Regions from separate parts of the Kribbella jejuensis genome, predicted to be linked through region 1. Evidence: riboswitches for the same ligand, from Rfam matches in the RefSeq annotation. Region 1 holds a riboswitch; each other region holds the start of a gene.
What was found. Region 1 has a riboswitch for cobalamin ahead of FB475_RS14610 (CbtB domain-containing protein). Riboswitches for the same ligand answer to the same signal wherever they lie in the genome.

Region 1 (10,135 bases):
CGGAACCGTTCATCCAACAGCTCGGACACGATCATCCGCGACTCCCCGTGACAGCCGGTCACCTGGGCGTGAGACCGGGCCTACCGCAGTTTGTCAGGAGATGCTTCCGAAGGCCAGCGACCAGTTGCCCGAGTGGTGTGACAGGCGGACCGCGGCCAGCGGACGTACGTCGACGTGCCGGAGCGACTCCGCCGGCGCGTCCACGGCGTACAGGACGACCGCCCGGACCACCGCGGGATGGACGACAGCGACGACCGAGGTCCGTTCGTCGTGCCGCTCGACCAGGTCGCCGAGCCAGTCCGCGACCCGGATCAGCACATCGTTCTCGGACTCGCCACCGGGCGTCGCCGTGTGCGGCCGCTCGAGCCACGCCGACACCCGCTGCGGATCCTCGCCGAGCAGCTCTTCGAGGTCGCGGCCGGTCCATTCGCCGTACTCACGGTCCCGCAGTGCGGGCTCGACCACGGGGTCTTCGAACCCCAGGGCAGCAGCTGTCCGTACGGCGGCCCGCTCGGGGCCGGCGTACACCGCATCGGCCGCGAACTTGAGCTCCCGCGCCGCCTCGACGCTCGCCGGATCCGGCTCGGCGTCGCCGCCGAGGACGAGTCCGCGCAGCGCGGGCGTCAGGGCGTGCGCGATCAAGGTCAACGACAGCGGCGGTGGGGCGGGGAAGGTCTTCAACTCCGTCAAACTGTCACCTTTTCTCGGGCCGGCCGGCGGTCCACCGCGGCCGCGTACCCGAATCCGAGCAGGAGCCACAGCGTCGCCTGCGTACCGAGCGAGGCGAACCGGAACTGCCACAGCAGCGTAGCGGGGAAGGCCTCCGGAACCTCGTTGATCCGCGGCAGGATCAGGTACGCCGCGACCACGGTCGCGACGAGTCCGACGACACCGCCCGCGAGCCGGGCGACCTCGCCGTACCGCTCCGCCCAGCGCGACAGCGCGACACCGGCCCAGACCGCGAGCAGGCCGATCACCAGCGTCAGCAGGTACGTGACGGTCCGCTTCGTGATCGTGTCCGGGTCCCCGACCGCGGGCGGATTGGGTGGGTATTTGAAGAACGGGACCAGAACGATGCCGACGAAGCCCGCCGCGGCGAGGCCCAGCGCGGCGTGCGCGTCGTTCCCGGTACGGAGCTTGCGGCGGAGCAGCGTGAACCCGACGGCGAACAGCCCGCCGAGCGCCACGCCGTACAGGCTGGTCGCGAGGAACAGGCCGACCTTCTGGCCTTCGCGGCTCACGAGTGGTGCTTCTTCCTCGTGGCCGTGGTCGTGTGAGTGCGCGGCGCCGGCCTCTTCGATCGCGATCGCCGCGTCGACACGCGGCTCGCCCATCACGTAGGCGAACGTTCCGGCCAGCAGGCCGGCGAAGAGTCCGACGATCAGTCCGCGCACCAGGAGCGATCCGAAGGTGCGCATCCGATCTAGTGGCAGGGCACGCCGAGCAGGTGCCGACCGTCGTGCATCAGCTCGTGCAGGTACATGCCCGAGCGGGACACGGCCCCCTGGTCGAAGCCGACCAGGTACGCGAGCAGCAACAGCACACCGACGCTGAGCAGCGCGGCGGCGAGAAGCTTCGGAGAAATCGCCGGTACGGCGACGGTGCGGGCAGGAGCTGCCATCTGAACTGAACCTCCTGGGGAAGTGCGCGTCCCCTTCGAAAGGCTGCAGTGCCCGAGCGTCCTGACTTACGAGCCGAAGCTCGATCACAGTGGCGCGGCCGCGCCGGACTCTCACCGGCTTCCCTCATGGCACCGCAGGTTGACTCCCGAACCGTACGGCCCAACCCGAACCCCGGTCAACGCGACCCGGCGCGCCGGTGACCAATCCCACTCGTGCCGACCGGCACCGAGGATCAGGCGGTACGGCGGGCCGCCAGCACTCCGAGCAGCGCGAGCAGCGCCGGGAATCCGAACGCCACGACGTACGCCGTGACCGCGGAATGCGGCTCCATCGCGGCGAACAGCGACCCGCCGATCGCGAGCACCGTTGCCGTGGACAACGAGTCGCTGAGCTGTGCGGCGGAGCTGTTCGCGCCCTGCTCGTCCCGTTCGGAGTACTCCAGCACGAGCACTGACAGCGTCGGGAAAACGGTACCCATCCCGAGCCCGGTCAGGCTCCAGCCGAGGATCCCGACCAGGACCGGTACGTGCTGGTTCAGCGTGAGGGTGGCGGTCGCGATGCCGAGCACGATCAGGATCATCCCGCCCTGCAGGAAGACGCTGTGCGCGAACGGCTGGTTCGGGCGCCCGCGGTACCACGACGCCGCGGTCCAGCTCAGCGCGCTGACGGTCAGCACCAATCCGGCCAGCGCCGGCGACAACCCGCGCTCCCGAGTCAGCATCAGCGGCAGGAACACCTCGGCACCGAACCCGGAAGCGGCCACCAACCCGCGCAAGGCGACCACCGACGGCAGTCCGCGCCCGAACGTGAATGTTGTTTTGGGCAACAACCGCGGACCGAACGCGATCACCCCGGCCAGCCCGACCGCCAACAGGACGAGCTGTACGACGCCACGCTGCTGGCCGCCGTAGTGCAGCAACCCGACGCCGACTGCAGCCGCCACCGCCCACATCGCGCGCTTGTCCCACAGCCTGCCCGGGCGTACGTCGTACCCGCTGCCCTGCGCCAGCCCCGGCCGCATCACCAGCGCTGCGGGTATCGCGAGGACCGGTACGGCGAGGAAGACCAGACGCCAGCTCGCGTGTTCGACGATCAATCCGGCGATCGCTGGTCCGACCAACGATGGCACGACCCATCCTGTTGCGAACGCGGCGAAGATCCGCGGCCGCAGGCGGGCCGGGTACAGGTGCCCCACGATGACATACAACGCAACCGTCAGCAGGCCGGAGCCGTATCCCTGGATGATCCGCCCGACGACGAGCACCTCCATCGAGGGCGCGAATCCTGCGATCACCAACCCCGCCAGGAACCACGCCGTACCGTGCCAGAGTGGCCGGGTCGGCCCCTTCAGGTCGCTCCAGGTGCCGGAGACAACCATCGCGACCACACCGGAAGCGAGCGGACCGCCGAACGCGAGCGCGTACAGGCTCAGCCCGTCGAGCGCCTGCGCGACCGTCGGCATCGCGGTCGCGACCGCCAGCGATTCGAACGCGACCAGCGTGATCAGCGCGACCATGCCGATCGTCAGCGCACGGTACTGCGGGGAGAGGACGCCGTCGGTCCCGGTCGCCGGCTCGGCAAGCCCGGTCACGGGGCCTCCCGTCCTGGACTGAGGAGCGGAGGGAGCGGAGCGACCGGAGCGACGAGGGAAGGACGGGAGTTACAGCCCCGTGGCCCGCCGCGACGGAGTCGCGGCATGAGTACTGTCGTCATGCCGAGAACGATCCGTCCTCAAGTGGGCTTTAAGTCAACTATTTCCTAGAGGACCGCGGCGAGCACGAGCGCGAGGAGCGGGGGGACGGCCTGGGCGGCGGCCGCGCGGAGCATCCGGCGGTCGGAGGCGAGCAGTACGACGCCCGCGCCCGCCATGCACGCGCAGGCGAACAGCGCGATCGCGTGGCCCTTGTCGCCGCCCCAGATCAGGCCGCCGAGGGCGCCGATCGCCAGGAACAGGTTGTAGAAGCCTTGGTTGAACGCCCACGGGCGGGTGGCCTCGACATCGTTTTCCTGCACCAGGAAACGCTGGTACGTGCTCGGCTTGCGGAACAGCAGGCTCTCCATGGCGAACACGGCCAGGTGGAACAGCCCCGCGACGACGACGAAGATCTGCGCGATCACGCTCATGCCCCGGAACGTACCGTTATGCTCGCCAATCCGTGGCGAAGGCGCGCGCTGGGTTGTTGCGGAACACGTTGTCGGCAACTTCCGCACCGAAGTACTGCGTGATCCGCGGACGGAGGTGGGTGAGCAGGTAGGGCATTCCCGGACCTTCGCCGGTCGACGCGCGGGCGCGGGCGGTCGTGGTGTCGCCGCCGAGCAGCAGGCTGTCACCGTACCCGGCGTCGATGAGCGCGGCGAGGCAATCCATCAGTCGCGGATCGGTCGCGTTGTTCGCCCGCGACGGTCCGTCGAAGGCCAGCCAGGCGCCGCGCCGCGCCAGCTCGAGGTGCGCGCGGTGGTCCGGAAACCGGTTGAGGTGCCCGAGGACGACGGCGGCCGGGTGGACGTCGAGTCGGTCGACGAGCAGATCGAGTACGGCGTCCGCGGCGGAGCCGAGCTCGTGGTGTACGGCGATCGGCGCGTTCGTCGCGTGATGGGCCTCGGCGGCGGCGCGCATGACGTGCTCGGCGTGCGCGTCGAGGATGTGGAAACCGCCGGCGATCTTGATCAGGCCGGCGCGGATCTGGGTGTCGCCGATTCCGGTCGTCAGCTCGCGGACGAAGATCTCCGCGAGCTCGTCGTGGATCTTGTCGACGTACCCGTCGGGGTAGTGCTCCCGCCGGTGCAGACCGGTCGCCGCGACGATCGCGACCCCCGTGCTGGTCGAGATCCCGGGCAGCAGGTCGGCACGCCGGTTCAGCCCGTGCGGAGTCCACTGCACGATCGCCTGCCCACCGGCGTCCGCAAACGCCCGCACCTCGGCAACCGCACCCGCCTCGTCATCAAGCTCCTGGTCCTCCGGCAACGCCGCAGACCGGAAGAACAGATGATCGTGCGAGTCGGTCACCCCGAGCGCACCCGGCACGAGATCGTTCAGCACCGTACGGATCCGCATCAATACCCCTCACTCACCCAACACACCCCCCAAACGGTAACCCGCCACGTCTCGCTCTGCGCGAACGAACGACGAGAGGAGACGGTGACGGGTGGGTGGGTTAGGCGGCTTGTTGGTTGGCGGGGCGGCGGCGGGTGCGGCGGGAAGGGCGGCGGCTCGGGGTGCCGGAGCGTGCGGCGTCTGCCCGGCTGCCTTCGGAGCGGCGCGCCTCGGACGGGCGTCCGTTCGTCTCGGATCGGGTGGCGGCCGGCCGCCTGCCCGAGCGTGAGCCGCCCGAGCGTGAGCTGCCCGAGCTGCGCTTGCCGGTGGACTGCCCGGTGACGGGCTCCTTGACCGACGGGGCGACGTAGGTGCGGTCGCCCGGAGCCAGCTCGGTGAGCAGCGGGTGGGTGGCGTCGAGTTTGGTGATCGTCGGGGCGATGCCCGCCTTGCGGGTCAGGTCGCGGACGTCGCGGACCTGGTCGTCGGTCATCAGCGTGACGACGGTGCCCTCGGCACCGGCGCGGGCCGTGCGGCCCGAGCGGTGCAGGTACGCCTTGTGCTCGACCGGCGGGTCAGCGTGGATGACCAGCGTGACACCGTCGACGTGGATCCCACGGGCCGCGATGTCGGTCGCGACCAGCGTCCGCGCCGTACCGTCCGAGAACGCCTCCAGGTTCCGCGTCCGCGCACCCTGCGACAGGTTTCCGTGCAGCTCGACGGCGGGCACGCCCTGGGCGATCAGCTTCTTCGTCAGCGCCTTCGCGCCGTACTTCGTCCGCGTGAACACCAGCGAACGACCCGGCGCCGCGGTCAGGTCGACGAGCACCGGGAGCCGCGCGTCGGACTGAACGTGCAGGACGTGGTGCGTCATCCGCGCGACCGGCGACCGCGCCGAGTCCACGCTGTGCGTGATCGGATCGGTCATGAACCGACGGACCAGTACGTCGACACCGGCGTCCAGCGTGGCCGAGAACAGCAACCGCTGCGCGTCGGCCGGGGTCTGCTCGAGAATCCGGCGTACCGCGGGCAGGAAGCCGAGGTCGGCCATGTGGTCGGCCTCGTCGAGCACGGTGATCTCGACCGCACCGAGCTTCGCGTGCCCGGCCTGGACGTGGTCCTCGAGGCGGCCCGGGCAGGCGACGACGATGTCGGCGCCCTTGCGCAGGCCGGTGATCTGCGGGCCGTGACCGACCCCGCCGAAGATCGTCATCGAACGCAGACCGAGCTTGTCGGCCAGCGGTGCGATCGACGCCTGGATCTGGGTCGCGAGCTCCCGCGTCGGCGCGAGGATCAGCGCCCGCGGGTGGTTCGGCCGGCGCTTCGTAGTGGACGCCGCGAGCCGCGCGAGAACGGGCAGCACGAACGCGTACGTCTTGCCGGAGCCGGTGCGGCCACGACCGAGAACGTCCTTGCCGGCCAGCGAATCCGGCAACGTGGCCGCCTGGATCGGGAACGGCTTGGTCACGCCGGCCGCAGCCAGCGCGGTGACCAGAGCGGAAGGTACGCCGAGGTCCGCGAACGTACGGTTGTCATCGGCAACTGTCTCGACGACGTCGTCGCCGAGGGTCTCCAGATCGTTGCTCACAGCAACCTCAACGCGACCGGCGGACTGCTGGTTGCGAGCGGCACCGGTACGGCGCCGGCGGCGCGGACGCGCCGCACCGGTTGTGGACGTGCTGGTCTGGGACGTGGGGTGGTTGTGCGTGGGGCGGCGGGCCGCCATAGAAGTACTCCAAAAGATCGGGGGTCGTCCTGCCCGGCGCGGCCGGTGCGGCCGCGGCGCGTGGTGGTCGACTGCTGGCGCAAGGTGTTTGCGCGCACCGGCCCGAGGCAGAACTGGGCGGGCCGTCGAGACCAGTTTACGGCATCAACCGGACCAACCCGCCCGATATTCCACCCGGCCCTCCCTAAACTGCTGCCTGTGACGGAACAGTTTCGGGTCGACCCGCCCACGGACGCCGACGAACGCACGCTGCTGCAGGGCTTTCTCGACTACCACCGCGGGACGCTCCTGTGGAAAGTGTCGAATCTCTCCACCGAGCAGCTGACCGAGCGCGCGGTCGATCCGTCCAGCATGTCGCTGATCGGTCTGGTCCGGCATCTGGGCGAGGTCGAGAAGTACTGGTTCCACCGCGCGCTGGCCGGCCACGACTCGCCTCCGAAGTACTGGACCGCCGAACACCCCGACGGCGACTTCGACCTGGTCAGCCCGGAGCAGGCCGAACAGGACATCGCCGACTACCGCGAGATCGTCCGCCGGTCCGACGAACTCGCCGCGAGCCACTCGCTCGACAGTACGTTCATCCGCCCCGGCCACGACGGACCGTACTCGGTCCGCTACCTCTACATCCATATGATCGAGGAGTACTCGCGCCACAACGGCCACGCCGACCTGCTCCGCGAACGCATCGACGGCTCGACCGGCGAGTAGAACTACGGCTTGACCGAGCGGATCAGCCCGACGAGATCGTTGGTCACGCCGCGCACACCCGGGATCCGGGTCAACCGGAGCAGCCGGTCCACGAGCGGTACGGCGCGGTCGATCAGCGTGCGCGTACGGCGTACGTCGTCGGACTGGTCGTGGACCCAGAACAGCACGATCCCCATCTGCAAAAGCCAGAGCAGCTCGGGCAGTTCGGACCGCAGCTCCGCGGGCACTTTCAGATCCGACCCGTCGACGACCCGGCGGAAGATCTCCACGCTCGCGTCCCGCGCCGGGCGGGACTCCTCACTGAAGGGCGAGAGTGGACTACGAGGATCGGCAGCCGTCTTGAAGAATGTCCCCGCGAACTCGTGGTACGGCGCGGCGACGTCCAGCCAGGCCCGCAGTACGCCGACCATGCGCGGAACGAACGCCGTCTCGGTGGCGAGTACGGACTCGACCGCCTCGCGGTGCTGGTGCTGCAGCAGGTCGTAGTACGCCTGCATCAGGTGGTCCTTGGAACCGTAGTAGTAGTACGCGTTCCCGACCGAGACGCCCGCCTCGGTGGCGATCGCACGCATCGTGGTCTTCCCGTACCCCTGCTCGCGGAACAACCGCAACGCGGTGGACAGGATCAGCTCACGCGTCTGCTCGCCCTTCGCGGTCGCACCGTCCGTCACACCCGTCAGCGTAATCACCTCCAGTCAACCGCCGCAGTCCAGCCGCCACCTGCACCATCGCCCGCGCGACCGGCCGCATCGCCGGACTCGCCAGCCGTACCGCGGTATGCCTGTGCTCCCCCGTGGCCCACAGGCAGACGATCCACGCCCGGTCCCCCACGTATACGGACCCGTCGTCGGCAACCACGGTGATGTCCCGCAACGTCGCCGCGTGGTCGAGCGCGGGATAGAGCGCCCGCGCGTACGCCGACCCCGCCGCGACGAACCGCAACCGCACCACCCCGCCGTACCCGTCCGGCGCCGGCCGCTGCCCTGCGAGCCAGTCCTTGAACCGGCGGCAGAGCGGGCACCCAGCGTCGTACAGCACCGTCAGTTCACGCATGCTCGATCGGCCACATCGGCGGCTGCCCACCCACGAAGCCAGGGCCCTGGACGGTGTCGTTCGGCGGCACCGGCGGCCGCGTCATCGTGTCGAGCTTGCTCCGGTTGCGGATCTTGTTGAAGATCCACACGTTCGTCAGGTGTACGACCCCGAGCACGAGCATGACGATCCCGAGCTTCACGCTGAGCTGCTCGAAGATCCCGCTGGCGTTCTCGACCCCGGTCCCGCTGCGCAGGAACAGCGTCACGAACCCGAGGTTGAGCAGGTAGAACCCGACCACCAGCAGCCGGTTCACCGCATCCGCGATGTCCTCGTTCCCGTGGAACACGTCGACCAGGAAGATCCGCCCGTACCGGCTCAGCGTCCGGGCCACCCAGACGGTCAGCGGCACCGCGATCAGCAGGTAGAGCAGGTACGTCGTGACTGTCAGATCCATCATCCACCCCACATCTTGAACACGTTCAAATCTCTGATACCGCTGACCGTACGGCAATCTTTTGAACATGTTCAAGTCGGCCTCGACGTGATCTGGGGCACGATGGAGCCATGACGACCTGGGTCTTCGAAGGAACCGTCCTCCCCAGCGGAGACACCACCCGCCTGACCTTCGGCGCGACCACGGACGGAGAACCACTGCCCGGCCGGTACGCCGTACCGGGCCTGGTCGACTCGCACTGTCATCTGACCTTGGCCGCGACTCCGGACGGACCGGTCCCGCGCGGCGAGGACTTCGCCGCCGAGCGACTGACCGAGCTGGCCGAGGCCGGCGTCAGTGCGCTCCGGGACGTCGGCGGCAATCGTGACGTCACGCTCCGGCTGGCGCGCTCCGCGGACGACGGGCGCCCGCTCGTACTCGCGGCCGGCCGTTTCCTCGCACCGGCCGGAGTGTACTTCCCGCGGGCGTACGAGCCGGTCGCGCCCGAGGATCTGCTGGCGGCCGTCGAGGCCGAGATCGCCGACGGCGCGACCTGGCTGAAGCTCGTCGGCGACTTCCCCGAAGTCGGCCCGGACGGCCCGATCCGGGGCAGCAAGATCAGCCCGACGTACGACCTCGACCTGGTCGCGGCGATGCTCGAGCTCGCGCACTCGCGCAACGCCCGCGTCGCCGCGCACGTCAACACCGACCATGTGACCGGCCTGATCCAGGCGGGGATCGACTCGGTCGAACACGGTACGGCGCTCACCGAGCAGGACCTGGAGGTACTCGGCGCCCGCGGCGGCGCGTGGACGCCGACGTTGTGCGCCTCGGTCAGCCCGAGCCCGGACGAGACCCCCGAGCAGAGGGCCCGCCGCGAGGAGCGGTCGGCGTACCTCGCGTCGATCCTCCCGCTCGCCGAGCGGTACGGCGTCCGCGTACTGACCGGGTCCGACGTGGTCGGCACGGTCGCGGGCGAGATCGACATGCTGGTCAAGCACGGGCTGTCCGTCGAGCAGGCGATCACCGCCGCGTCGACGGGCGCGCAGGAGTACCTCGGACTGAGCGGCGCGGGCAACCTCGTCACGTACGACGCGGACCCCCGCGAGCATCCCGGCGTACTGGCGCAACCGGCGGCGGTCGTCCTCAACCACCGGCGGATCGCGTGAAGGAGAAGGACCTCGACCGCTGGGTGCAGAAGTACCGGAAGGCGTGGGAGAGCAACGATCCGAAGGACATCGCGGCGCTCTGGACCGATGACGCGGCCTGGTACCGGCGCCCCGACGAGCCGGCCGTGGTCGGTCAGGAGGCGATCGTCGACGCCTGGCTGGAGATCGCGGACGCGCCGGGCGAGACGACCTTCGAGTACGAAGTGCTCGGCTTCGGGGACGGCGTGGCGTTCGTCCGCGGCTGGACGACGTACCTGACGAATCCGCCGGGCGAGTTCAGCAATCTGTGGGTGATCCGGATGGAGAAGGACCGTGCATACGAATTCATCGAGTGGTGGATGGAGAAGCCGCGCTAGGGGCTGATCGCGAGGAAGATGAAGGCGCTGAACACGGACAGGTGAACGGCGC
Region 2 (10,135 bases), on a different contig from region 1:
TGGGGAGAGGCGCCGGGAGAGCTGTACGTCGACACGTCCGGCGACGAGCCGGCGATCGCGCTGGCCGCGTTGCGGTTCGGGAACGTCGTGTTGATGATCCAGCCGCCGCGCGGGTTCGGTGAGAACCCGGTCGCGATCTACCACGACCCGGACATGGCGCCGTCGCATCACTACCTGGCGGCGTACCGATGGCTGGAGGCTTCGCCGGCCGACGGCGGGTTCGGGGCGCAGGCCGTCGTACACCTCGGGAAGCACGGGACGCTGGAATGGCTGCCGGGCAAGGGGATCGGGCTGGCGGCCGACTGCGCGCCGGATGCGGTACTCGGGAACCTGCCGATGATCTACCCGTTCATCGTCAACGATCCGGGCGAGGGTACCCAGGCCAAGCGGCGGGCGCACGCGACGATCGTCGACCATCTGGTGCCGCCGATGGCGCGGGCCGAGACGTACGGCGACATGGCGAAGCTGGAGTACCTGCTGGACGAGTACGCGACGGTTTCGGCGCTCGACCCGGAGAAGGTGCCGACGTTGCGGGCGCAGATCTGGACGCTGATCCAGGCGGCGCAGTTGCACCACGATCTGCACACCGCCGACAAGCCGTCGGACGAGGAGTTCGACGAGTTCGTACTGCATCTCGACGGGTATCTGTGCGAGATCAAGGACGTACAGATCCGGGACGGGTTGCACATCCTCGGCGGCGCACCGGTCGGCGAAGCACGCGTCAACCTCGTGCTGGCCGTACTCCGGGCCCGGCAGCTGTGGGGCGGTTCGTACTCGATCCCGGGACTGCGCACGGCACTGGGGGACGCATTCGGAGTTGACGAGGCCGCACTACTGGCCGACCCCGGAGCAGCGGCCGACCTCGCGGACTTGGCAACTGTTGCTGACCTGCCTGCGGTGAGCGGGGCGGATGGTGTGGATCTGCTGGAGGCCCTCGCGCGGAAGCTCGTCCTCGGGATGGAGACGCTCGGCTGGGACGCGGCGAAGGTCCCAGTGGTCGTCAGCGAGGTGCTGGGCCGGGACTGCCCAGAGGTCGAGCGGTCGCTCAGATTTGCGGCCGAGCAGGTGGTGCCGCGGTTGGCGCGGACGGGGGATGAGCTGGCGAACGTGCTTCGGGCGCTCGACGGGCGGTTCGTGGAGGCTGGGCCGTCGGGGTCGCCTACTCGTGGGCTCGTCAACGTGCTGCCGACCGGGCGGAACTTCTACGCGGTCGACCCGAAGGCGATTCCCAGCCGGAATGCCTGGGATGTGGGGGTCGCGCTGGCGGACTCCTTGCTGGCCCGGCACCAGGCCGAGACCGGCGAGTATCCGCGGTCCGTGGGGCTGACGATCTGGGGTACGTCGGCGATGCGCACGCAGGGTGACGACCTGGCTGAGGTGCTGTGGCTGCTCGGGTGCCGGCCGGTCTGGGACGAGGCGTCGCGGCGGGTGACCAGCTTCGAGGTCGTCGGGCTGGAGGAGCTCGGCCGGCCGCGGATCGACGTGACGATCCGGATCTCCGGGTTCTTCCGGGACGCGTTCCCGCATGTGGTCGCGTTGCTCGACGAGGCCGTGCGGACGGTCGCCGCCCTCGACGAGTCGCCGAACAGCAACTTCCTGAAGGCCCACGTCGACGAAGACGTTGCTGCGGGCAACGACGTACGGCAGGCGACCGCGCGGGTTTTCGGCTCCAAGCCCGGCTCGTACGGCGCGGGTCTGCTGCCACTCGTCGACGCGCGCAACTGGCGTACCGACGCGGAGCTGGCCGAGGTGTACGCCGTCTGGGGCGGGTACGCGTACGGCAAGGGCCTCGACGGCGCGGAGGCCCGCGCTTCGATGGAGCGCGCGTACGCCCGGATCCAGGTCGCGGCGAAGAACGCGGACACCCGCGAGCACGACATCATGGACTCCGACGACTACTTCCAGTACCACGGCGGCATGATCGCGATGGTCCGGCACCTGACCGGCGCGAACCCGAAGGCGTACGTCGGCGACTCCGCCGTCCCCGCGCAGGTGAGGACCCGCACGCTGGAGGAGGAGGCGAAGCGGGTGTTCCGGGCCCGGGTGGTGAACCCGCGGTGGATGGCGGCGATGCGGCGGCACGGGTACAAGGGAGCGTTCGAGATGGCGGCGACCGTGGACTACCTGTTCGGGTACGACGCAACCGCGGGCGTCGTGGACGACTGGATGTACGAGTCGCTGACCAGTGAGTACGTCGCGGACCCGGAGATGGCGGAGTTCTTCCGCAAGTCGAACCCGTGGGCGCGGCATGGGATCGCGGAACGGTTGCTCGAGGCGGCGCAGCGCGGTCTGTGGGCGGAGCCGTCGGACGAGGCGCTCGAGACGCTGCGGAACGCCGTACTTGAGACGGAAGGTGACATCGAGGACCGCGCCTGATTGGGTTGAGGTATGCCCCGAGTGTTGATCACGAACGACGACGGCTATCTCGCGCCCGGGATCCGGGCGGTCGCACCGGCGATCGCGCAGCTCGGGTACGACGTACTCGTGGTGGCGCCGCTGGTCGACGAGAGCGGGGTCGGATCAGCCCGGGCCGGGATGGTCGACCGTCCGATCCGGACGGCGTCCGAGGAGGAGAACGGGGTCACGTTCACCGGGATCGAGGGGACGCCGGCACTCGCCGTGACGATGGCGGTCGCCGGCGTGTTCGGGCCGCGCCCGGACCTGGTGCTGTCCGGGATCAACCGGGGACTGAACATCGGCGTGACGATCTTCCACTCCGGGACGGTGGCCGCCGCGCTGACCGCGGCCAGCATGGGCGTGTCGGCGGTGGCGATCAGCATGGACTCCGACGACCCGCGGCACTGGCCGACCGCGGCGACGGTCGCGGGTGAGGCCCTCGGCTGGATCAGGGACGAACCGGCCGGTACGACGCTCACGATCAATGTGCCGGACCGCCCGCTGGATCAACTGGCCGGTGTCCGGCACGCCTCGCTGGCCGTACCGCGGCGGACCGTCCTGGTCGGCACGACGGCCCCGACCGGTGAGCCGATGATCACCCTCCAGCGCACCGACGCGACTCCGGTCGCCGGCACCGACGAGGCGCTGCTGCGCGAGGGCTTCGTCACGGTCACCCCGATCATCGGCATCCGCGAGGTGCGCGACGACTCCGCCGCCACCGCCCTCGCCAAACGCCTCACCGCCTGACCGAACCGGCTGCAGCCGGGCGGGGTGCGTTGCCGGGTGGGTGAGTGTGCCATGATCGGCGCGACGGTTGTGGAGGAACACCGGTGTGAATCCGGGGCGGTCCCGCCACTGTGACCGGAGCTGCGGCTCCGGGAGCCAGGACATCCGCGGTCGTCCGCCGGCCTGCTGTCGTGTGGGTCGGCGTACCAGTGCCGTAGCGGGCGTGGACACCCGCTCGACGAAAGGGCGACCGCCGATGCGGGCTGCAGTGCCGAACTCCTTCCCCTTCACCGCGGTCGTCGGCATGGACGAGCTCCAACTCGCCCTCGTGCTGGCCGCGATCTCACCCGCGATCGGCGGGGTGCTGATCCGCGGCGAGAAGGGCACGGCAAAGTCGACCGCCGTGCGCGCGCTGACGGAAATCCTCCCGCCGGTTGACGTCGTACCGGGCTGCCGTTTCTCGTGCGATCCGGAGCGGCCGGACCCGACCTGCCCGGACGGCCCGCACACGGGCGAGCGGGTGGTGCGGGCGGCGCGCTTGGTGGAGTTGCCGGTGGGGGCCACCGAGGATCGGGTGCTGGGTTCGTTGCATCTGGAGAAGGCGTTGGCGGAGGGTGTCACGGCGTACGAGCCGGGGCTGCTGGCGGCTGCGCATCGGGGACTGTTGTACGTCGACGAGGTCAACCTGCTGCACGATCACCTGGTCGACGTCCTGCTCGACGCCGCCGCGATGGGACGCGCGACCGTGGAACGCGACGGCGTGTCGATCACCCACCCGGCGCGATTCGTCCTCGTCGGCACGATGAACCCGGAGGAGGGCGAACTCCGTCCGCAACTCCTGGACCGCTTCGGCCTGACCGTCGACGTGGTCGCCAGCCGCGACCCCGCCGTACGGGTGGAGGTGATGCGCGCGAGACTCGCATACGAGGCCGACCCGGACGGTTTCGTCGCCCGGTACGCCGGTCCGCAGCGCGAGCTCGCCGAACGGATCGTGAAAGCCCGCGACCTGCTCTCCGAGGTGATCCTGACCGACGCGGCGCTCCGGCAGATCGCGGAGATCTGCGCCTCGTTCGACGTCGACGGCATGCGCGCCGACCTGGTCACCGCTCGTACGGCGGTCGCGCACGCGGCGTGGTCCGGTCGCACGGTCGTCGAGGTGGACGACGTACGGGCCGCCGCCAAGCTGGCTCTTCCGCATCGCCGCCGCCGGAACCCCTTCGACGCCCCGGGCCTGGACGCCGAGCAACTGGAAGAAGCCATCAACAACAGCACGCCACCCGACGACCCGGACGATGACCCGAACGGCCCCGGCGGGCCGGGTGGTACCGGCGGCGCAGGGCCTGACGACCAGTCGGGACCCGGCGACGCGGCCGCCACGACCGACGAGCGAGACGCCGCGACTTCCGGGAGCGACGCGCCGGAGGCATCCAGCCGCGGCCGCGACACAGGGGATGGTACGGCGGGTGGTCGTCCGGGTGAGCGCGAAGGCGCCAACGGTGCTGAGGTGGTCGGAAGTTCGGCGCCGTACAAGGCTCGGTTGTTGAGTGTGCAGACCGCGGGAGCGGGGGTTGCCGGGCGGCGGTCCCGGGCGCTGACCGAGGTCGGGCGGGTGGTGGGGGAGCGGGCCCGGGTCGGGCGCGAGGCGGGGCGACCGCATCTGCTCGGAACGGTTCGGAGCGCTGCGCCGTACCAGAAAGTTCGTGGCCGGACCGGGCCCGGACTCGTGGTGCGGGCCGACGACGTACGGCTCGCGGTGCGGGAAGGGCGCGAGGGGAACCTCGTGCTGTTCTGCGTCGACGCGTCCGGTTCGATGGGGACGAAGAAGCGGATGACCGAGGTGAAGACCGCGATCGTCTCGCTGCTGCTGGACGCGTACCAGCGGCGCGACACCGTCGGACTCGTCACGTTCGCCGGTCCCGCCGCGACGGTCGCGCTGCCGCCGACGGGCAGCGTCGAGGCCGCCGTACGACGGCTCGAATCCCTGCCCACCGGTGGCCGTACCCCGCTCGCGGAAGGGCTCCTGCAAGCGGCCGACGTACTGCGCATCGCCGCGATCCGCGACCCGCGCCGGCGCCCACTGCTCGTACTGGTCACCGATGGACGGGCGACGTACGGCGACAAGGCGTACGACCGCGCGCGGCAAGCGGCCGGCTGGCTCGCTCAGCGCGGGATCGCCACCGTCGTCGTCGACTGCGAACCACGGCGCGGGATCCGGCTGGGTCTGGCCGCGGAACTGGCCGGCGATCTCGGCGCCGAGTACCTGGACCTCGGAGATGTTGCTGCGGGCAACCTCATTCGTGCGGTGACGGAACGGAAGGTGGCCTGATGCCGAAGGGACAGCCGGTCGCGGTACCGGACGACGGGCTGACCACGCGCCAGCGCCGCAACCGCCCGCTGCTGATGGTGCACACCGGGGAGATGAAGGGGAAGTCGACCGCCGCGTTCGGAATGGCGCTGCGCGCCTGGAACCAGGGGTGGAACCTCGGGGTCTTCCAGTTCGTGAAGAGTGCGAAGTGGAAGGTCGGCGAGGAGAGCGCCTTCAAGGCCCTCGGCGAACTGCACAAGTCGACCGGGCAGGGCGGGCCGGTCGAGTGGCACAAGATGGGCGAGGGGTGGAGCTGGTCCCGTAAGTCGGGTACCGAGGAGGACCACGCCGCCGACGCCCTCGAGGGCTGGCGCGAGATCCAGCGCCGGCTGGCCGCGCAGACGCACGACCTGTACGTGCTGGACGAGTTCACGTACCCGATGAAGTGGGGCTGGATCGACGTCGACGAGGTCGTGTCGACGCTGGTCGGCCGCCCCGGCCACCAGTACGTCGTCATCACCGGCCGCGACGCCCACCCGAAACTCCTGGAAGCCGCCGACCTCGCCACCGAAATGACCAAACTGAAACACCCCATGGATACCGGCCAAAAAGGCCAGAAGGGCATCGAGTGGTGACGGGCGGTCAGACCGACGGTGTGGCGGGCGGCGGGGGAGGGGTGGACCGGAGGCTGGTTCCGCGGGTGGTGGTTGCGGCGCCGGCGTCCGGTGCGGGGAAGACGACTGTCGCCGTCGGGTTGATGGCCGCGCTCCGTCGGGCCGGTCATGTCGTCGCTGGTTTCAAGGTCGGACCGGACTACATCGACCCCGGCTTCCACGCCGTCGCCACGGGTCGTCCCGGTCGCAACCTCGACCCGATGCTCTCCGGCGAGGACCTCGTCGCACCGCTCTTCGCCCACGGCTCCACGGGCGCGGACCTCGCCGTGGTCGAGGGTGTGATGGGCCTGTACGACGGCGCACTCGGAACAGACGGCTTCTCCTCGACCGCCCACGTAGCCAAACTCCTTAGGGCCCCCGTCGTCCTCGTCGTCGACGCATCCGCGGCCGGCCGGAGCGTCGGCGCGGTCGTCCAGGGTTTCGTTGCCTACGACACCGAAGTACGCATCGTCGGAGTGATCCTGAACAAGGTCGGATCGGATCGCCACGAAGCCGAAGTACGAGCCGGCGTAGCGCCCACCGGCGTACCGGTCCTGGGCGTGCTGCGCCGGGACCCTCGCCTGACAGTGCCGAGCCGCCACCTCGGGCTGGTCCCCGCCAACGAGCAACGCACCCAGGCAGAGGATGCGGTCGCCGCAGCAGCCGAACTGGTCCGCCAGGGCGTGGACCTCGAAGCCGTAGCAGCCGCGGCCAAGTCGGCGTCTCCCGCCGAGGCAACTCCGTGGAACGCGATCGCCGAGATCACCCGTCAGGGTCCGGCCCGGCCGGTGGTTGCTGTTGCCGGCGGCCCCGTGTTTTCGTTCCAGTACGCGGAGACCGTCGAGCTGCTGGCAGCCGCGGGGGCGGAGGTGGTGCCGTTCGACCCGCTGGCCGACAAGTTGCCAGCGGCAACCGCTGGGCTCTTCCTGGGTGGTGGGTTCCCGGAGCTGCACGCCGAGGGGTTGTCGGCGAACGTCGTGCTGCGGGAGCAAGTGGCGAGTGCGGTGGCGGACGGGGTGCCGGTTGTTGCTGAGTGTGCGGGGCTCTTGTACTTGTGTCGCGAGCTTGACGGGCACTCGATGACCGGGGTGATCCCCGCGACGGCGCGGATGACCTCCCGGCTCACGCTCGGGTACCGGACGGCGGTTGCGGCGACCTCGTCGATGTTCTTCGATGAGGGCCGGCGGGTTCGGGGGCATGAGTTTCATCGGACGGCGGTGGAATTCGACGAGGATGTGCAGCCGGCGTGGCATTTGCCTGGCGGAGTTGAGGGCGTGGTGCTGCCGAATGTGCATGCGTCGTACCTGCATCTGCACTGGACGTCGATGCCGGACGTCCCGGCGCGGTTCGTCGCGGCTGCGCGGGAGTATGCGGGATGAGGCTCGTCGTCGGGATCGGACTCAGGGCGGGTACGCCGTACGCCGAGCTGGAAGGTGCCGTCGCGGGCCTGCCGGGTGAGGTCGAGCTACTCGTGACGCTCGAGGGCCGCGAGACCGAGCCTGCCCTGCAGCAGCTGGCAGATCATCTCGGCGCCAAACTCTGCACGTTCAGCGAGGAGGAGTTGGGCAAGCAGACGGTGCCGAATCCGAGCGACCAGGTGAGTCGGCTCAAAGGCACACCGAGCGTTGCGGAAGCGGCGGTCCTGGCGGCAGGCGCCGAACTCCTGGTACCGAAGTACAAGACCCACAACGCCACCGTTGCCGTTGGACGTCTGCCGGCGGCCGGGTACGGCGTGCACGAGCAGGAAGTCGTGCACCGGGTGATTGCCGAGCGGCGCGATGTGCGCGAGGGGTTTCTGCAGCTCGAGGTCGACGACGAGAAGCTGACGCGTGTGCTGGAGGCGGCCCATCGAGCGCCCAGCGTGGGACTGAGCCAGCCCTGGGATTTCCTGTTGATCCGGGACTTGGCGACGCGAACCAAGGTCCACGAGCTCGCCATCCGCCAACGGGACCTGTTCGCGCAATCCCTCCCGAATGAACGGCGCCAAGCCTTCGACGGATTGAAGATCGAGGCGATCCTCGACGCCCCGCTCAACATCGCGGTGACCTGCGACCCGGGCCGCGGCGGCCGGCATGTTCTCGGACGGCACGCGGACCCACGCACCACCTGGTTCTCAGCCGCGATCGCGATCCAGAACCTCTGGCTCGCGGCCCGCGCCGAAGGGCTGGGCGTCGGCTGGGTCTCGTTCTTCGGCCCGCAAGAGGTCGCCGAGGTACTCGGTCTCCCGCCGCACATCGAGCTCGTCGGCTACCTCTGCGTCGGGTACGTCGACCACTTCGCGCCGGCGCCCGAGCTGATCAGATCCGGCTGGGCCAAGCGCCGCCCACTGTCCTGGGCGATCCACGAAGAGGTATGGGGCCGCCGCAGCACCTCGATCGTCGACGACGCCCACGAAGCCGCACCGAACGCAGTACCGGCAACCGGTCAGCGGATCCGCGTGGTTGTCGGCGGCGACGCGACGAACCTCGCCAGCGCCGAGGCCCTGGTCGTGGATCTGCACGAGGACAAACCGGACCACGACTTCGGCGTACTGTGGCGCCCCGCCCGTACTCCGGAGGAAGCCGAGGAGTACGGCGTGGAGATCGCCCGCGACCTCGCCCTGCAAGGCGCCGGGCACCTCGACGTACGGACCGCAACCGACTCACCAGCAGCCAAAGCGCTGGCGGAAGGCCTGAAGGCCGGTGCGTCGGCCTGTGGTCTGACACACTCCTGCGCATGAGTGAGCCGATATACGTCCCAGCCTTCTCGATGAAGCAGCGGATCACGATGATGGCGAACAAGTACGAGCTGATCGCCACCAACCCGGACGGCAGCGACGGGCAGCTGCTCGCGTTCGCGCAGCAGAAGCGGATGGCGTTCAAGGAGCAGGTGACGTTCTACACCGACGACACCAAGTCCCAGCCGGTCTTCTCCTTCAAGGCGCGCAAGACGATCGACCTCGGTTCGGGCTACGACGTGTTCGACGCGAACGGACAGTCGATCGGGTGGTTCAAGAAGGAGTTCGGCAAGAGCCTGCTCCGGTCGAGCTGGCTGCTGTCCGCGCCGGGCGTCGACGCGGAGGGTACCGAGCGGAACCCGACGATCGCGATCCTGCGCCGGGTCTGGGAGTTCGTACCGTTCGTCGGTGACATCCCGTTGCCGTTCATCTTCCACTTCGACTTCACCGAGCGGAACAGCGGTCAGCCGGTGCTGTCGGTCGAGCGGAAGATGTCGATCCGGGACCGGTACCGGATCACCGTCCAGGACCAGCGCCTGGACTTCCGGGTGGCCGCCGCGATGACGGTCGCGCTGGACGCGTTGCAGTCCCGCTGAGGCGTTCCTGAGTCCGGCGTACGACCCAGGTAGTACGCCGGTCTCACTCTTTCGGGTGAACCTACCCTGAGGACCCTTGGTTCCGTCGGTGCCCGGTGCGAGGCTGTATGTATGGGCGTAGCGCAGCGGAGTAAACGGTGGGCGGTTCCGGTCGCGGCAGTCGCGGTGGTGGCAGGTGTGGGGACACTCGGGCCGGTGATGGCCGACGCGTCGCCGAAGCTGCCGACGATCAGCGCACAGGACCTGCTGGCGAAGGTGCAGACGGCGAAGGTCGACGGGCTCAGCGGCACGGTCAGCTCGAGCGCGGACCTCGGGCTGCCGGCGATCCCCGGCCTGGGCGACCGCGGCAACAGCCAGCTCACCGAGATGCTCAGCGGCCAGCACACCGCGCGGGTCGCGTTCGCGACGCCGGACAAGGCCCGGGTGTCGGTGCTCGACAACCAGGCCGAGCGGGTCTGGACCACCGACGGTTCGTCGGCCTGGGCGTACGACTCGTCCAAGCGCGAGGCGACCAAGCTGACCCTGCCCGCTCACAAGAACGCCAAGCCCGAGAAGGCCGAGCCGCGGTCGTACGATCCGCAGGCGGTCGCGAAGCAGTTCCTGGACTCGATCGACCCGACCACCAACGTCGCGGTCAGCGGTACCGAGAAGGTCGCCGGCCGGGACGCGTACAAGCTGCGCCTGGTCCCGAAGACGGACAAGACCACGGTCGGCTCGGTCACGGTGGCGATCGACTCCAAGA
Region 3 (10,135 bases), 2.2 Mb from region 1:
TCGCCACCAGCATCGGCGTCGAGTCGACCGCCCGCGCCGCGTTCGAACACGGCTACCACGTGACGCTGGCCACCGACGCGATGACGGACATGTCCGCCGACGCCCACGAGAACTCCCTGACCCGCATCTTCCCCCGCCTAGGCGAAACCGGCACCACCGCAGAAATCCTCACCCTCCTCGACTGAGGGTGAGCTTCGCTCGCCGCCGGTGGCGTTGGTAGCATCGATCATGACCGCGACGAGTGGGGGAGGGGCCGCGGACCAAGCCGATGTGGCTCGGCAATCGCGAGCCGGAACCGTTCGCCGGATTCACGCCGAAGCGGCTCGGCTGGTCGAGGAACGGATCGGACCTCCGCCGTCGACCACGGACCTGCCGGTTCCCCCCGAGGCCGACCAGGTGTTCGCGCTTCGCCAGGAGGAGCAGCCGGTGCTCGGCCTCGACCTGACCTACCGCGCACGAGGAAATGAGCAACTCGTGTACACGGCGGTCCAGTACCCTGGCGTGGCATTCAAGGTGCAGTGGTTCGACACGAAGCTGATCCTCGAGAGCCTCGGCGTCGACGCACTCGCGCACTGGGTGAACGGGACGATTGCCGACGTCGGTCGCGCGCGGCTGTTGTCGCAGGCCCTCTTGACCGCTGAACGGTTGGAGCGGATGCGGTCGGTGATCGGCGAGGGCCACTCGGTCCCTCGCGGCTGCGGTGCGCTCGAGTTTCCGTTCCCGGGACGCGTGCTCCGCGAACTTGGGTTCCCCGAGGTGATCGACCCGACGACGCGGCACACGCTGACGACGCCGATCGTCGTACAAGAGTGGCGGAGCCTCGAGGGTGGCCTCGACTTCGCCACTGGAATGCGACCGCCTAGCCAGGTCTCGGTGGCCGATGTCACCCGGATGGGACAGAAGTGGCTCGAACGATCGGTGCCACCGGGGTTCGAGCCAGAGTTGCTGACCCGGCTGGCCCCGGACAGTACGGTGCCGGCGTTCGTCGACGCTGTCCGCAACCGTCCACCGCTCGCTGCCGCTGCGCGCGCCTTTGTCGATTCGGCCCGCGAGTACACCCGCGGCACCGGCGAACTCTTCGCTCTCCGGGGCCGGAACAACGTGTACTTCGATGCTGATGGCACCTTTCACCTGATCGACGCGATGGGACGGCCGCCGTGGCAGAACTCGATCGCCAAGCTGGAAGAACGGCTGCGGCGGATCCGGCAGACCGGCCGGCCGGCTCCTGGTACGGCACCCCTGGCTCCGGTGGTCAACTCGATCGCCTCCCTGAATGCCCTGGCCGACGAAGTGGGCACGGAGCCTTACTGGGAGCTTCCCGACGATCTGAAGCCGTACCCTTGGGACACCTACGTGGACTGCATCGATTGGCAGACCGACGGGTTGCCGCACGAGCAACAGCCCGCCGGGAAGCGCCAGGCTGTGGCGGAGATGCTCCGCGTCCGGCCGGCGGTGGACAGCCGCAGCGATGGGTTGACCAGGTAGTCCTTCGTTGATCCACAGGTTCTGGGCGGCGGGAGGCCCGCGGGGCGGCGAGTTGCGCCGCGGGCCTCCCTGTCAGGGGTTGGTCAGTCCCAGCTCAGGCCGCTGGAGGACTGGTACTCGATCACTCGGGTTTCGAAGAAGTTCTTCTCCTTCCTCAGGTCCATCACCTCTGACATCCATCCAAAGGGGTTTCGCGTTTCACCGAACAGCGGATCGAGTCCGATTTGTTCTGCACGGCGGTCGGTGACGAAGCGCATGTACTGCTCACAGAGCTCCGCGGTCAGGCCGAGCATGCCGTTCGGCAGGGTGGCGCGGCCGTACGCGACCTCCAGTTCGCACGCCTCGGCCAGCATCTGCCGGACCTCAGCCTGGAACGTTGTCGTCCACAGGTGCGGGTTCTCCTGCTTGATCTGGTTGATGCAGTCGATACCGAAGTTCAGGTGGATCGACTCGTCGCGCAGGATGTACTGGTACTGCTCCGCGATGCCGACCATCTTGTTCCGCCGGCCGAGCGAGAGGATCTGCGCGAACCCCGTGTAGAACCACATTCCCTCGAACACGACGTAGAACGCGATCAGGTCTCGCAGGAACGCCGTGTCGGTCTCCGGCGTACCGGTCCGGAAGTCGGGGTCCTCCAGGTGCTGGGTGTACTTCAGCGCCCAGGCGTCCTTGTCGGAGATCGACGGGACCTCGCGGTACATGTTGAACAGCTCGCCCTCGTCCAGGCCGAGCGACGTACAGATGTACTGGAAGGTGTGCGTGTGCACAGCCTCCTCGAACGCCTGGCGGAGGAGGTACTGCCGGCATTCGGGATTGCTCAGCTGGCGGTAGACCGCGAGGACGATGTTGTTCGCGACGAGGGACTCAGCGGTGGCGAAGAAGCCGAGGTTCCGCTTGAGCATCAGCCGTTCGTCCGCGGTGAGGCCGTCGCGAGACTTCCACAGCGAGATATCGGCCTGCATCGAGACCTCGGTGGGCATCCAGTGGTTGTTGCAGGCGTTCAGGTACTTCTCCCAGGCCCACGTGTACTTCAGCGGGAGCAGTTGGTTGACGTCCGCGCGCGAGTTGATCATGGGCTTCTCGGAGACCTGGACGCGGTCGGCTCCGATCGAGATGGCGCTCACTGGCAGGCCTCGCAGTCGGGGTCGTCGATGGAGCAGACCGCTCCGGTTGGTTCGGCCAGGGCAACCGGTACGGCGTTGAGCCGGCCGTCGGTGCCCTGCAGCGTGGACTTCTCCACGTGGGTCGCTGACTGGGAACGCAGGTAATAGGTCGTCTTGAGGCCGTAGCGCCACGCAGACCGGTACAGCTCGTCGAGCGCGCGTCCGGACGGCTTCGCCATGTAGAGGTTCAACGACTGCGACTGATCGATCCACTTCTGCCGCCGCGAGGCCGCCTTCACCAGCCACAGCGGGTCGATCTCGAACGCGGTCGCGTACAGCTCGCGCAGGTCGGCGGGGACGCGCTCGATCCCGGCCAGCACGCCGTCGTGGTACTTGAGGTCCGACACCATCACCTGGTCCCACAGCCCACGCGCCTTCAGGTCGGCGACCAGGTACGGGTTCGCGACGGTGAACTCGCCGGACATGTTCGACTTCACGAACAGGTTGCTGTACGTCGGCTCGATGGACTGACTGACGCCGCAGATGTTCGAGATCGTGGCGGTCGGCGCGATCGCCATCACGTTGGAGTTCCGCATGCCGTTGCGGAGGACCTTCGCGCGCAGGGTCTTCCAATCCAGCCGGGTGCTCCGGTCGAGGATCACGTCGCCGTCGCGGGCGGTGTGCAGCAGGTCGAGCGAGTCGATGGGCAGGATCCCGAGACTCCACAGCGATCCGTCGTACGACGAGTAGCTGCCGCGCTCGGCCGCCAGCTCGCTCGACGCCTCGATCGCGTGGTAGCTGACCTGCTCCATCGACGTGTCCGCGAACTCGACCGCGGCGTCGGAGGCATACGGAATCCGCAGCTTGGCGAGCGCGTCCGCGAATCCCATCAGGCCGAGACCGACCGGCCGATGCCGCTGGTTCGCCCGCTCCGCTTCAGGGGTGGTGTAGAAGTTCACGTCGATGACGTTGTCGAGCATCCGCACCGCGGTCCTGACCGTCTCTCGCAGCAGGTCGTCGTCGACACCGTCTGCGGTCAGATGAGCCACCAGGTTGACCGAGCCGAGGTTGCAGACCGCGGTCTCGTCGACGGTGGTGTTCAGCGTGATCTCGGTGCACAGGTTCGACGAGTGGACCACGCCGTCGTGCTGCTGCGGCGACCGCAGATTGGCGGCGTCCTTGAACGTGATCCAAGGATGCCCGGTCTCGAACAACACGGTCAGCATCCGCCGCCACAACTCGACCGCCTTGACCCGCCTGAAGACCCGGATCTCGCCACGATCGGCCGCCGCCTCGTAACCGGCATACGCCTCCGCGAAGGCCGCGCCGTACAGGTCGTGCAGGTCCGGAACCTCGTCCGGAGAGAACAACGTCCACTCGCCATCGGCCTCGACCCGTTGCATGAACAGGTCAGGCACCCAGTTGGCGGTGTTCATGTCATGCGTCCGCCGCCGCTCGTCACCGGTGTTCTTCCGCAGCTCGAGAAACTCCTCGATGTCGATGTGCCACGTCTCCAGATACGCACACACCGCGCCCTTGCGACGCCCGCCCTGGTTCACTGCGACGGCTGTGTCGTTCGCGACCTTCAGGAACGGGATGATGCCCTGGGACTCGCCGTTGGTGCCGCGAATGTGAGCGCCGATGCCGCGGATCGGAGTCCAGTCGTTGCCGAGGCCGCCGGAGTACTTCGCGAGCAGGGCGTTGTTGCGGATGCCGGTGAAGATGCCGGACAGGTCGTCCTCGACGGTGGTCAGGAAGCAGGACGAGAGCTGCGGGCGGGTGGTGCCGGAGTTGAACAGGGTCGGTGTCGACGACAGGAAGCGGAACGAGCTGAGCAGCTCGTAGAACTCGATCGCGCGGGTGTCGCGGTCGTCCTCGCGGAGCGCTATGCCCATCGCGACCCGGAGGAAGAACGCCTGCGGCAGCTCGTACCGCACCTTGTCGATGTGCAGCAGATAGCGGTCGTAGAGCGTCTGCAACGCGAGAAACGTGAAGCCGAGGTCGCGCTCGGGCCTGATCGCGGCGGCGAGGCGCTCGAGGTCGAAGCCGCCGAGCTCCGGGTCAAGCTGTCCCGCCTCGATACCGGTCCGGATGTAGTGCGGGAAGTACTCGGCGTACCCCTGGGCCATGTCGGCCTGGCTCGCCTGGCGGGGCTCGCCGTGCACACGGCCGAGTGCCTCGCGGCGGATCTGGTCCAGCAGCAGGCGGGCGGCGGCGAAGCTGTACTGCGGCTCGGTCTCGACGTACGACCGGGCGGCCATTACCAGCGCGAGCTCGACCTCGTGCTCGGCGATGCCGTCGTAACAGGAGCCGAGCGTCGCGTCCAGGATCAGCTCGGCGTCGACCGCGTCGAGATCATGGGCGGCCTCGGTGACGATCACCCGGAGCCGCTCGACGTCCAGTGGGGAGCGGCTGCCGTCGGCCGCGCGGACGGTCGGCGCCGGCTTGTCGGTGATCCCGGACGGGTCGGCGGGCGTGCGGGCCTTGGTCCGCTCCTCGCGGTAGAGCACGTAGGCGCGGGCGACCTGGTGCTCGCCGGCACGCATCAGCGCCAGTTCGACCTGGTCCTGGATGTCCTCGACCTGCACGCTGCGGCGACCTGGGGACGAATTCGGGCCGCGGCTGGTGAGGGCCGCGAGGACCCGGCCGGTCAGGTCGGTCACCAGGTCACGGACCCGATGGGTGGTTCCGGCGTCGGCGCCCTCGACGGCGAGGAATGCCTTCGTCATGGCGACGGAGATCTTGGTGGTGTCGAACGGCGTACTGCTGCCGTCGCGGCGGACGACGGTCAGCTCGACGGCCTGCCCCGATACTGCTGGGGTTGCCGCGGGGGATGAGGAAGCAATCGTCACAGCTGTGCGCTCCAGAAGAGTTCGGATACCCGGGAACCCGCGAGCAGGCGGCACGACGGAACCAGCAGCACCGGCAGCACCGGCCGGGAACACTGCCGTCCGCCCGGCGACCCACCCGCGAGGTCTCGGACCGCGTGCACCGGCGGTGCACGCACCGGTGGCAGGTATCCGGACTCGCGGACGTGTCCGGGCAGCACGGACCGAACCGGCAGCATCGCCGGCCTGGGCAGCACTGTCCGCACGGCCGCACACCGTTGCGGGGCAGCTCCGGAGTCGCACCGGATTCCCCTGTTGCCTCGGATCGATCAACATCTTGTGGTATTCACCGATCCGAACCACCAGTAGTAGCGATGCTAAGCGGGTTTCTCTAGATCTAGTGGTAGCGCCACGCCGCATGTCGCACATCTTGTGTCCTCACGCCGCGACCGCGTACAGGTCCTGGAGCGTCATGATCTCTGAACCGTGGTGGATCAGCTCGCGGTTGAGCCGCAGCACGACGTGCCCGAAGGGTTCGCTGGCGTCGAGTTCGTTGGCCTGGCTGAGGCCGATCGTCATCACTTCGCCCTCGTCCAGCTCGGCGATCGCGTCCTGCCAGGCCTCGACCCAGTACGTCAGCCAGGCGACGGCGTCCTGCGCGTTGCCGTGCAAGGTGATGTCCGCGCCGCTCTGCCGGCTCGCGCCGAACGTCCACTCCCAGCGCTCGAAGAACGTCTCGGTCAGGTGCGCGATCAGCCACGCGATCGTCCGCGGTCCCCGGTGGTCCGGCTCGTCCGGCCATTGCGCGACCCATTCGCCGGACCCGAGTGGTCGGAACGGTGCGGCGTAGTGCCGCCGGACAACGGTGAGTGCCTCACTGCTCGGCCGCCAGAAATACTGCTCGTCGGTCAGCTGGGCGAGGCGTCCGGACAGCACCATCCAGCTGAAGCCCAGCTGGCCGCGCACCATCGCCATCGCCGACGGCCGGTGCAGGATGTCCCAGTCGAACGCCATCACAAGCTCCCCTGTACGCTTCGAACATATGTTCGAATTCTTGCTCGCAAGCGACAGGAAAGTCAAACCACCTAGTGTGTCGGTCCTGGCCTCGACGGGATCGGTCTGCTAGGCGGTGCGATCCGCGTGTCCGCAGCCGGGCTGGCGAACCGGCGCTCCAGCAAGGTGAACGCATCGATCAGCTCCGACGCCTCGTAGACGCGGTTGCGTCGTCCGTCGGTGACCTCGCGCAGGACACGGGCGTCGACCAGTCGCGCGAGGCCCTGGTTCGCCGCCTGCTGGGAGCGGTCGATCAGCTGGGCTGCGGCCGCGAGCGTGAGCACCGGCGCAGCGGGCAGCGCCTCGATCAGCAGCTCGGCCGCGGAGCCGGCGCGGACCGGTGCGGCTCGTTCGCGCCATTCGTTCTTGAGGTCGGACGCGGTCTGTTCGAAGCGGGCCGCCTCGGCGGTCGCCTGCGTACACGCCATGGCGAACATCCGCAACCACGGGTTCGCGGCGGCGCGGGCCTTGACGCTCGTCGCGCGTCCGACGTACCGGAACGCGGTCAGCGCCTCGACGTACTCGGTGGCGTGCGTGGCGAGCGAGAGCGAGACGGGTGGCACCGTACGGGTGATCAGGCCGTCGGCGCGCAGGATCAGGTGGATCAGAGCCCGGCCGGTCCGTCCGTTGCCATCGGCAAAGGGATGGATCGTCTCGAACTGCGCGTGCGCGATCGCGGTCTTCGCCAGCACCGGCAGTCGCGACTCGCGGACGAAGGTCATCAGGTCGGCGAGCAGTTCCGGGATCAGCTGCGCGGGCGGCGGGACGTAGTACGCCTCGGCGGGGGAGCGGCCGCCGATCCAGTTCTGCAGGTAGCGGATCTCGCCGCCGTACTCGGCGTTCGGCGACTGCGCCATCAACCGCCGGTGTGCCTCGAGCAGATGGTCGACCTCGAGCTTGTCGCCCGCCTGCACCGATTCGGTCACCCAGGTCATCGCGTCGACCGCACCGAGCACCTCCTCGGCCGTCACGTCATGAATGCGGTCCCGCAGTACGTCGGCCTTGAGCAACCGGCGCGCACCGACGACCAGGCCCTCGATATGCGACGACCCGACCGCCTCCGCCCGGAGCAGCAGGCGTGCGAGCGCCTCGCAGTTCGTCAGCACGGCCGCGGTCGCGTCCAGACGGGCGAGATCGCCGGCGGCGTCCTCGAGCAGCGCGAGCACGTCGTCGGGCAGGTCGAACTTCCGCCCGGCCAGCGGGTCGGGGAGATACAGCTCGTACGACCCGCCGAGGCGCTCCGCCCGGGTGAACCCGTCGGGTTGCCCGGGCCAGCGGTGCAACTCAACCCGTGCCATACCCTTATTCAACCTTATCCACCAACCTTGAACAAGAGGTGTGGAAATGTAGCCGTTCGAGTCGACCGTCAGTGGGGGAGACTGCTCGTTGTGACTCTGGATGCGCAGACGCAGCAGATGGTGGCCGCCAACGAGGCCGACTGGAACGCGCGGGCGCCGCTGCACGCGGCCAGTGCGTTCTACGACCGGCCGGCCGAGTTCTGGTTCGCCGACTACGAGTGGACGGACCTCGGGCCGCTCGACGGTCGCGACGTACTGCATCTGCAGTGCCATCTCGGCACGGAGACGATCGAGTTCGCCCGCCGTGGTGCGCGAACCACTGGTCTCGATCTGTCGGAGAAGTCGCTGGAGGCGGCCCGGCGGATCGCTGCCGATGCTGCGGTGGACGTCGAGTATGTGCACGCCAATGTGTACGACGCGGTGGATGCCGTCGGCGGGCGGCAGTTCGACATCGTGTACACGGGGAAGGGTGCGCTCTGCTATCTCCCGGACCTACAGCAGTGGGCGGACGTCGTACGTGAGCTCTTGAAGCCCGGTGGGGTCCTCTACATTGTCGAGTTCCACCCGCTTCTCAACGCCCTCCGGGAGGTCTCGCTGCCGGGCGAGACCGACGATCTCATCCTGCGCGCCGACTATCTCGAGGGTCGCGGCCCGATCGCCCACGACTCCACCGTCACCTACACAGGCGACGAGGTCCCCGGCCGCCAAACCAGCTACGAATGGCGCCACGGCCTCGGCGAAATCGTCACCACCCTCGCCTCCGCCGGCTTCCAACTGACGACCCTCCGCGAATCCGAAGTCCTCCCCTGGCCCCGCTGGCCGTCGATGCAACAAACCCCCAAAGGCTGGTGGCGCCTCCCCGACGCCGCCCCGCGCATCCCCCTCTTCTTCGCCCTCAAAGCCACCCGATGACGCGCGCGGAACGTGAGCAGGACCTGATCACCTACTACACCGGCGAACTCCAGGCTCGGGTCGACCGCGACCTTCCCGAGCCGCGAGTCGCCCGGCGTACGGCGTACCTCGACCGACTGCGCTGCGAGAACCGCACCGCTGTCCTCGAGATCGGGTGTGGACCCGGTCGCGACGGCGAGGCGATCGCCGCAGCCGGGTTCGCCTACACCGGGGTCGATCTGTCACCGGCGAGTGTGGAGGCGTGCCGGGGATTGGGGCTGCGGGCCGAGGTTGCGTCCGCGCGTTTGGGGCGACGGCACGGGCTACGGGCCTGGGCGGTTCTTCAGTATTCGGTCGGACGACGGATTGCGCGCGGCGCTGGAGCAGTACGGCGACATTGAGGAGTGGGCGACCTGGGAGGACGGTCGCGTCATGCACTACCAGTGGGCCGTTCTGCGGGTCAGCGCTTCTTAGGGCCGCGGATCGCGACGATCACGAGGGCTACACCGAAGGCCGCGACGATCGGGCCGACCGTGGCCCACAGCGTTTGGCCGGTCATCGAGCTGCCCTTGAGGTAGCCCAGCCCCTGGAGGGTCCAGACGGCGCCGATCGCGATCAGAAGTCCGGCGAACGCAATGGCGACGATCTTTCCCATGGGGCTGAGGTTAGCCGAGGGATCCGGCGCATCCACAGATCTGACGTTAGTGTTGACTTTTCGTCATTGGCGTCGAAGACTGAGGGGGTGAACACTTCAACTGCGCGGGTCGGCCTCGTCGTTCCCAGTTCGAACGTGACGGTGGAGACGGAGCTGCCTGCTCTGCTGGGACAGGGGTTCTCGTTCCACTCGAGCCGGATGCGGATGGCGACGGTGTCTCCCGCGCAGCTGGCGGCAATGAACGCGCAGCGGGAGCGATGCGTGCTGGAGCTGGGCGATGCCCGCCCGGACGTGATCCTGTATGCGTGCCTGGTCGCGCTGATGGCGGCCGGTCCGGGGGAGCACCAACGAGTGGAGGGCCTGATCGCCGAGCAGTTGGCGACGGGCGGGTCCGAGTCGAAGGTTCGATCCAGTGCCGGCGCACTCGTCGAGGCGCTGCACGCGATCCCGGCCCGTCGGGTCGCGCTGGTGACGCCGTACCTGCGTCCATTGGCGGAGAAGGTCGTCACGTACCTGGAGGCGGAGGGGTTCGAGATCGTCGACTGGCGGGCGCTCGAGGTCGAGGACAACCACGCCGTCGGCTGCATTCCCGGCGAGCAGGTGATGGCGGCCGCGCGTTCGCTGGACCTGTCGAACGCGGACGCGCTCGTGCTGTCGGCGTGCGTACAGATGCCGTCGTTGCCATTGATCGACGATGCGGAGCGTGAGTTCGGCGTACCCGTGATCTCTGCTGCGACGGCCGGTGCGTACAGCATCCTCAAGGCGCTCGACCTGCCGTTGACGATCGCGGGCGCGGGGTCGCTGCTTCGTCGTGGGCAACTA

Region 2: it holds a riboswitch for cobalamin, as region 1 does, so the genes downstream of both, FB475_RS33410 (magnesium chelatase subunit D family protein) here and FB475_RS14610 (CbtB domain-containing protein) in region 1, are expected to answer to the same signal.
Region 3: it holds a riboswitch for cobalamin, as region 1 does, so the genes downstream of both, FB475_RS03560 (ribonucleoside-diphosphate reductase subunit alpha) here and FB475_RS14610 (CbtB domain-containing protein) in region 1, are expected to answer to the same signal.

Annotation. Positions count from the first base shown of each region.
Region 1 covers NZ_VFMM01000001.1:2,968,093-2,978,227, forward strand. The annotation lists gene FB475_RS14595 (alpha/beta hydrolase) at 1-35, opposite strand, end outside; gene FB475_RS14600 (histidine phosphatase family protein) at 94-690, opposite strand; gene FB475_RS14605 (CbtA family protein) at 687-1,418, opposite strand; gene FB475_RS14610 (CbtB domain-containing protein) at 1,424-1,621, opposite strand; adenosylcobalamin (AdoCbl) riboswitch at 1,665-1,759, opposite strand; gene FB475_RS14615 (MFS transporter) at 1,855-3,213, opposite strand; gene FB475_RS14620 (DUF1304 domain-containing protein) at 3,381-3,746, opposite strand; gene FB475_RS14625 (phosphotriesterase family protein) at 3,763-4,677, opposite strand; gene FB475_RS14630 (DEAD/DEAH box helicase) at 4,778-6,244, opposite strand; gene FB475_RS14635 (DinB family protein) at 6,581-7,090, shown strand; gene FB475_RS14640 (TetR family transcriptional regulator) at 7,093-7,761, opposite strand; gene FB475_RS14645 (thiol-disulfide oxidoreductase DCC family protein) at 7,721-8,143, opposite strand; gene FB475_RS14650 (hypothetical protein) at 8,136-8,582, opposite strand; gene FB475_RS14655 (amidohydrolase family protein) at 8,690-9,727, shown strand; gene FB475_RS14660 (YybH family protein) at 9,724-10,083, shown strand; gene FB475_RS14665 (calcium:cation antiporter) at 10,080-10,135, opposite strand, start outside.
Region 2 covers NZ_VFMM01000004.1:115,940-126,074, reverse strand. The annotation lists gene cobN (cobaltochelatase subunit CobN) at 1-2,376, shown strand, start outside; gene surE (5'/3'-nucleotidase SurE) at 2,389-3,144, shown strand; cobalamin riboswitch at 3,172-3,310, shown strand; gene FB475_RS33410 (magnesium chelatase subunit D family protein) at 3,380-5,449, shown strand; gene cobO (cob(I)yrinic acid a,c-diamide adenosyltransferase) at 5,449-6,063, shown strand; gene FB475_RS33400 (cobyrinic acid a,c-diamide synthase CobB) at 6,105-7,460, shown strand; gene bluB (5,6-dimethylbenzimidazole synthase) at 7,457-8,800, shown strand; gene FB475_RS33390 (LURP-one-related family protein) at 8,797-9,393, shown strand; gene FB475_RS33385 (LolA family protein) at 9,571-10,135, shown strand, end outside.
Region 3 covers NZ_VFMM01000001.1:741,485-751,619, reverse strand. The annotation lists gene FB475_RS03575 (isochorismatase family protein) at 1-185, shown strand, start outside; gene FB475_RS03570 (hypothetical protein) at 271-1,485, shown strand; gene FB475_RS03565 (ribonucleotide-diphosphate reductase subunit beta) at 1,569-2,609, opposite strand; gene FB475_RS03560 (ribonucleoside-diphosphate reductase subunit alpha) at 2,606-5,440, opposite strand; cobalamin riboswitch at 5,583-5,795, opposite strand; gene FB475_RS03555 (DinB family protein) at 5,855-6,430, opposite strand; gene FB475_RS03550 (Fic family protein) at 6,502-7,767, opposite strand; gene FB475_RS03545 (class I SAM-dependent methyltransferase) at 7,858-8,679, shown strand; gene FB475_RS03540 (class I SAM-dependent methyltransferase) at 8,676-9,059, shown strand; gene FB475_RS03535 (hypothetical protein) at 9,119-9,313, opposite strand; gene FB475_RS03530 (maleate cis-trans isomerase family protein) at 9,401-10,135, shown strand, end outside.